Azospirillum brasilense: one gene and its partner. Each later gene encodes a partner of the first gene's protein in a complex. Links are inferred from orthologs where the notes say so. Each region holds a gene or a part of one and is shown on either strand. Other genes may lie near its edges.

The links.
Region 2: the proteins of H1Q64_RS02400 (region 1) and dapF are in contact, whole or in part, in a solved structure (PDB 5YGU), measured with the Escherichia coli proteins. The link is inferred for Azospirillum brasilense from one-to-one orthologs.

What each region holds. Positions count from the first base shown.
Region 1 is NZ_CP059449.1:510,541-513,828, reverse strand. The notes cover bases 5-2,982. They hold H1Q64_RS02400 (RNA pyrophosphohydrolase), read right to left. Parts: upstream 1,754-2,982; coding sequence 1,256-1,753; downstream 5-1,255. Other genes in these bases: H1Q64_RS02395 (divergent polysaccharide deacetylase family protein), read right to left, coding at 1,759-2,982; H1Q64_RS02405 (acyl-ACP desaturase), read left to right, coding at 417-1,235; H1Q64_RS02410 (F0F1 ATP synthase subunit epsilon), read left to right, coding at 5-216. Also shown: more of H1Q64_RS02410, read left to right, coding at 1-4; more of H1Q64_RS02395, read right to left, coding at 2,983-3,003; H1Q64_RS02390 (S41 family peptidase), read right to left, coding at 3,020-3,288. UniProt on the Escherichia coli protein: Master regulator of 5'-end-dependent mRNA decay.
Region 2 is NZ_CP059449.1:1,369,557-1,372,774, reverse strand. Bases 70-2,977 are described here. They hold dapF (diaminopimelate epimerase), read left to right. Parts: upstream 70-1,059; coding sequence 1,060-1,896; downstream 1,897-2,977. Other genes in these bases: mtaB (tRNA (N(6)-L-threonylcarbamoyladenosine(37)-C(2))-methylthiotransferase MtaB), read left to right, coding at 1,942-2,977; H1Q64_RS06530 (hypothetical protein), read left to right, coding at 671-985; H1Q64_RS06535 (GtrA family protein), read left to right, coding at 81-515; H1Q64_RS06540 (glycosyltransferase family 2 protein), read left to right, coding at 70-78. Also shown: more of H1Q64_RS06540, read left to right, coding at 1-69; more of mtaB, read left to right, coding at 2,978-3,201; signal recognition particle-docking protein FtsY, read left to right, coding at 3,218-3,218. UniProt on the Escherichia coli protein: Involved in the succinylase branch of the L-lysine biosynthesis and in the biosynthesis of the pentapeptide incorporated in the peptidoglycan moiety. Catalyzes the stereoinversion of LL-2,6-diaminopimelate (L,L-DAP) to meso-diaminopimelate (meso-DAP).

The DNA of each region.
Region 1 (3,288 bases):
GGCGGCTTTGCCGAGGTGACCGAGACCCGCTGCACCGTCCTGGCCGAGGAGGCCATCGCGGTCGCCGAGATCGACCGCGCCAAGGTCGAGCAGCAGATCCGCGACCTGGGCGAGGATCTGGAAGACGCCAAGTCCGACGACGAGAAGGCCCGCGTGGAGGCGAAGATCGCCATCGCCCGCGCCAAGCTCGACGCGACCGGCGCGACCACGCACTGACACCGGGCACGGCCCGGCGGCGGCGAACGCCGGCTGGGCCGTTTCCGTTGCATTGCGCCTTCGCAGCCATACATAGTATCCCGCAAGGGATCGAACGCCTCCCGGCCCGTCCGTCGAGGCGTTTTTGTTTTTATGGTCCTGTTCTCCGTCAGAGCGTGGAACAACCGGCCCGGAACGGCGGCCAGCAGCGGGAGTGGAGTGTGGCGTTGCACTGGAAATACGAAGAGCTTCCCTGGGATCAATTGGACCACAGCAAGGTCGATCCCGATCTCGTCCCGCTCATCAAGGCGGCGGCCCTGGTGGAGTTCAACGCCGACGACTACACGGCCTATCTCTGCAATGTCTTCCACGACGATCCCGAGTTCCAGGAGGTCGCCCACGGCTGGGCGGTCGAGGAGGTCCAGCACGGCCGCGCGCTCGGCAAGTGGGCGGAGCTGGTCGATCCGACCTTCAACTTCGACCGGGCCGTCGAGCGCTTCCGCGCCGGCTACAAGGTGCCGATCGACCTCGACGCCTCGGTCCGCGGCTCGCGTACCGGCGAGATGATCGCCCGCTGCATGGTCGAGACCGGCACCAGCAGCTACTACGCGGCCATCGGCGACTCGACGGACGAACCGGTCCTCAAGCTGATCTGCAAGAACATCGCCGCCGACGAGTTGCGCCACTTCAAGCTCTTCTACACCTACACGAAGAAGTATCTGGAGTTGGAGCAGCTCAACAAGTTCCAGCGGCTGAAGGTGGCGCTGTCGCGCATCGGCGAGTCGGAGGACGACGAGCTGGCCTACGCCTACTACGCGGCCAACGCGCCGGAAGGCGAGCCCTACGCGCACAAGACCTACAATCAGGCCTACATGCGTCGCGCCTACGGCCGCTACCGGCCCAAGCACGTCGACCGCGCGGTGGCGATGGTCTTCAAGGCCTGCGGGCTGAAGCCGCACACCCGCTTCTACAGCGTCGCCGCCCGCGGCGCCTGGTGGCTGATCGAAAGCCGTGCCAAGCGGCTGGCCAAGGTCGCCTGAACAGGCCGGACGCGGCGGGGTCAGCCCCGCCGCAGAGCCGCGATCACCGGGGCGAATTCCGCCAGCACCGACTCGTAGACCGGGCGCTTGAAGGGCACGATCAGGCCGGGCAGATCGTCGGCATCGACCCATTTCCAAGCGTCGAACTCCGGGTGCTCGGTGGCGAGGTCAATGTCGGCGTCCACGCCGGTGAAGCGGGCGGCCAGCCAGACCTGCTCCTGCCCGCGCCAGCGGCCCTTCCAGACCTTTCCCAGCAGATGATCGGGCAGGTCGTAGCGCAGCTTCTCCGCCGTCTCCCCGAGAATTTCGGCCTTGTCCGTGCCGATCTCCTCCTTCAGCTCGCGCAGGGCGGCCTCATGCACGCCCTCGCCCTCGTCGATGCCGCCCTGGGGCATCTGCCAAGCGTCCTTGCTGTCGCAGCGCCGGGCCACGAAGACTTGCCCGCGGTCGTTCAGCAGCATCACCCCGACGCAGGGGCGGTAGGGGAGGGACTCGCGGTCGATGGCCTTCTTCGTCATGCGCCTTATTGCTTCTGCATGTTGGCCACGGCGGAGACCGGCACGATGGCGATGCCACGGTCGGCCAGCCCGGTAAGCCACAGGTTGATCCGTTCGATGGTGCTGGGGTAGGGCGCGCCGATGCCCACCGCGGCCCCATTGGCCTTGGCGATGGCCTCCAGCTCGGCGAGCTGGTCGTCGATGGCACCGCGCGACAGGTCGCGGTCGATCACCCGGTCGGCGAAGGCCCGCGGCACGCCCGCCTGACCCGCCAGGGTTCCGGCGACGCTGCGCGGGGTGGCGCGAGCGTCGAGCACCATCAGGCCGCGCGCCTTCATCGCCGCGACGACCGGGTTCACCGCGTCGGGGTTGGCGGTGAATTTGCTGCCCGTGGTGCTGGTGATGCCGACATAGCCGACCGCCTTGCCCAGCGACCATTCCAGCCTCTCCAGGTTGCGCTCGGGCGGCAGCATGCTCAGCAGAGCGTTGGGGCCGGGGTCGTTGCGTGGGTAGTCCTGCGGCTCCATGGGGACGGAGAGCATCACCTCGTGCCCCTTGCCGCGGGCGCGCTCGACCCAGTTGTCCAGCCGCTCGGCGTAGGGGACGAAGGCCAGCGTGATGGTCGGCGGCAGCTTCTGCAGGGCGTTGCCGGTGGTCACGCCGGAAATGCCCATCTCGGCCAGAACGATGGCGATGCGCGGGCGGCGGTCGGCGGCGGGGAAGGGCCGGGCGTAGACCTGCCAGGGCTTGCGCCCGTCCTCGGCGATGCGCGGCAGCGGCCCGTTGCGCGAATCCTCGACCAGGCCGGGGACGGGGGCCGGCGTCAGGGTGACCGGTTCGTTCACGACTACGGCGAGCGGCGGGGGAGCCGCGACGACGGGTGGCGGGGGAGCCGCCGGAGGCGAGGCCGCAGGCGGAGCCGGTTGGACGGGAACCGTCGCCGCGGCGGGCGGTGCTGTCGGCGGCGTCGGGGGCTGTGCGCCCTTCACCGCCACCTCGACGCTGGGAATGGCAGCCTGCCACGCCTCGGTGGTGTGCTCTCCGTTCATCGCCAGCCAGCCGGCCAGCCCGCCCAGCCCGAGGGCCAGCACGGCGTAGGCGCCGAACAGCCTCTTGGCGAGGGGCGACAGCGGACGGCGCTCCTTGCGTGCGCGCGGCGCGTCGTCCGAATCACCGCCGGCCTTCCGGCGCCGGAGGCGGGCCAGCAGGCCGGGTCCGGAACGTTCCCGTTTCGCGGGCTTCAGGCGGCCCAGCAGGGCGGCAGCGTTCACGGACCCGTCACTCCCCTCAGTGCGCGCGGGCCTGGAACAGGGCGACGCCCCGCAGCAGGTCGAGCGCGCGGGCCAGCTGGTAGTCGAAGGGCGGCTGGTTGGGCGCGCCCTCCCCATTCTCCGCGGACGGCGCCGCCGGGGCGTTGCCGTTGGCGGGAGCCGGGGTTGCACCGGGGGCCGCGCCCGGCGCCGCCCCGGGAGCCGGAGCGTTGCTGGCGCCAGGCGCCGGGGCCGGCTGGGTGGTGGCCGGTCGGGGGGCGTCCGGGTTGCGCAGCGCGCCGCGCA
Region 2 (3,218 bases), 860 kb from region 1 along the record:
CGGGAGGCCAAGCGCATGCGCTACCTGTCAATTCCCGCGCCCGGCGTCCATCCGGTCCGCAAGGCCGCTGGCTCCTGACCATGGGCGATCTCCTCGGCCCCCTGTCCGACAGCCGGCTCGGCCGGCTGGCCGTGCAGTTCGGCAAGTTCGGCCTGGTCGGCGTGGTCGGTCTGGTGGTCGACACGGCGGTGGTCTACGCGCTGGTGTTCGGCGCCGGGCTGGAGTTCTTCGCCGCCCGCATCCCCGCTTATCTGGCCGCCGCCACCACGACCTTCGCGCTGAACCGCGCCTTCACCTTCCGCGGGGCGGCCGACGCGCCGCTCTACCGGCAATGGGCGACCTTCCTGGCCGCCAACGCCTTCGGCGGAGCGGTGAATTACGGCGTCTCGGTCGGGCTGGAAGCCGCCCTGCCGCTGGCCGAGGCCCACCCGGTGCTGGCCGTCGCCGCCGGCTCGCTGTCCGGCATGGCGCTGAACTTCGCCGCCTCCAAGCATCTGGTTTTCAAGGGCGCCTGATCCTTAGAGTCTCTCAGGCTCCCCCCTCTCCTTCCGGATATCTCCCGAAGCCTCATTGTGCGCCGCCGCAAACACCCGAAGTCCATGGGATGGGGCGCATCCAACGGGAATGGCCCCGACACCGACCTGCCTTGGCAAAGAGCCGGGAGGGAGCCATGAACAACAGCGACGTGCTGTGGGCCTGGGTGGCCGGAGTCACCGTGTCCGCAGCCCTGCTGGTCGGGCTGTCCCGCGCGCACGGACCGCCGACCCACGCCACAGACGGGCATTTCATGCTGCCCGACATGGCGATGGGCGCCGCGGGCTGGGATTACGAGGCGTGGGAGCGGACCGGCGGAACGCCGCCGCGGCCCGAGTCGGAGGATGCCCTCGCCCGGATGCTCGACCTGCTGGAAGGCATCCCGCCGGCGTCCGGCGCCCCCCTGCCCGATGGCGACACGGCCGACACCGGCGGGGCCGAAACCCAGTGACCCCGTGAACTGTTTGCCTCGCCCCCCCGTGCAGCCATGGACTCCGCAGGCCCGGTCGCCATATAACGGCGGTCATGACGCGCGAATTCCTGAAGATGCACGGACTCGGCAACGACTTTGTCGTGATCGACGCCCGCAAAACGCCGTACTCGCCGGCCGAGGCCGAGGTGCGTGCCATTGCCGACCGCAAGACCGGGGTGGGCTGCGACCAGTTCATCGTGATCGAGCCGGCGAAAACGGACGGCACGGCGGGCTTCATGCGCATCCGCAACGCCGACGGCGGCGAGGTGTCGGCCTGCGGCAACGCCTCGCGCTGCGTCGGCTGGCTGCTGATGGAGGAGGCGGGGGCGGAGCGCGTCGCCTTCGAGACCAACGCCGGCGTCCTGCGGGCCAGCCGCGCCGACAACGGGCGCATCACCGTGGACATGGGTCAGGCCAATCTGGACTGGACGCAGATCCCGCTGGCGGAACCGGCGGACACGCTGCGCCTCGACGCGGTGTCGCACGGCGGCTTCGCCGGTCCGGTCGCCGTCAACATGGGCAACCCGCACGCCGTCTTCTTCGTGGACGACGCCGAGGCGGTGCCGCTGGCCGAGGTCGGCCCGGTGTTTGAGAACCACCCGGCCTTCCCCGAGCGCACCAACGTCGAGTTCGTCCAGGTGCTGTCCCCCACCGCCGTCCGCATGCGGGTGTGGGAGCGCGGGGCCGGCATCACCCAGGCCTGCGGAACCGGCGCCTGCGCCACCGCGGTCGCCGCGATCCGCCGCGGGCTGACCAACCGCAAGGTCGACGTGATCCTGGACGGTGGCACCCTGACCATCGAATGGCGTGAGGATGGCCACGTCCTGATGACCGGCCCGGTCGCCCTCAGCTACACCGGGCGGCTGTCTCCGGAGCTGGTCGCCGTCTGAGCGCCCTCCATTGAAGCGTAGGGCCGCCCGTTAGGCTGAAAGAGCATGAGCGACACTGTGACCAACGAGCCGGAGATCGTCACCTTCGGCTGCCGCCTGAACACCTACGAATCCGAGGTGATGCGTACCCACGCCCGCAACGCCGGGCTGGAAGACGTCGTCATCGTCAACACCTGCGCGGTGACCTCGGAAGCGGAACGGCAGGCCCGCCAGACCATCCGCAAGCTGCGCCGTGAGCGGCCGAACGCCCGCATCGTGGTGACCGGCTGCGCCGCCCAGATCGACCCGCAGCGCTACGGCGCCATGCCGGAGGTCGATCAGGTTCTGGGCAACCAGGAGAAGCTGCAGCCGGAAAGCTGGGGTCTGGCCCCGGCGGAGAAGGTGCTGGTCAACGACATCATGTCGGTCAAGGAGACCGCCGGCCATCTGATCGGCGGCTTCGAGGACCGGGCGCGCGCCTTCGTCCAGGTCCAGCAGGGCTGCGACCACCGCTGCACCTTCTGCATCATCCCCTATGGCCGCGGCCCGTCGCGCTCCGTCCCCATCGGCGCGGTGGTGGAGCAGGTGCAGGCGCTGGTGAAGGCCGGCTACAACGAGGTCGTGCTGTCCGGCGTGGACATCACCAGCTTCGGCCCCGACCTGCCGGGCACGCCGACGCTGGGCCAGATGGTGCGCCGTCTGCTGGCGCTGGTGCCGGACCTGCCGCGGCTGCGCCTGTCCTCGCTCGACTGCATCGAGATCGACGACGACCTGTGGCGGCTGATCGAGACGGAGCCGCGGCTGATGCCGCACCTCCACCTCTCGCTCCAGGCCGGCGACGACATGATCCTGAAGCGCATGAAGCGCCGGCACAGCCGCGCCGACGCCATCGCCTTCTGCGAGCGTGTGCGCTCCCTGCGCCCCGACATGGTGTTCGGCGCCGACTTCATCGCCGGCTTCCCCACGGAAACCGACGAGATGTTCGAGAACACGCTGCGGCTGGTCGAGGAGTGCGGCCTGACCTGGCTGCATGTCTTCCCTTACAGCCCGCGCCCCGGCACCCCGGCCGCCCGCATGCCGCAGGTCGACGGCGGCCTCCGCAAGGAGCGCGCGGCCCGTCTGCGCGCGCTCGGCGCCGAGGCAGAGGCCCGCACGCTGGCCTCGCTGGTCGGGCGCGAGGTGTCGGTGCTGGTCGAGAAGGACGATCTCGGCCGCACCCAGCATTTCGCCGAAATCCGCCTGGGCACGCCCCGGCCCCCCGGCTCCGTCCTGCGCGCCACGGTCACCGGCGTGGCCGGCGGCGCGCTGACCGGCACCCCCCTTTGAGAACAGTGGACACACCA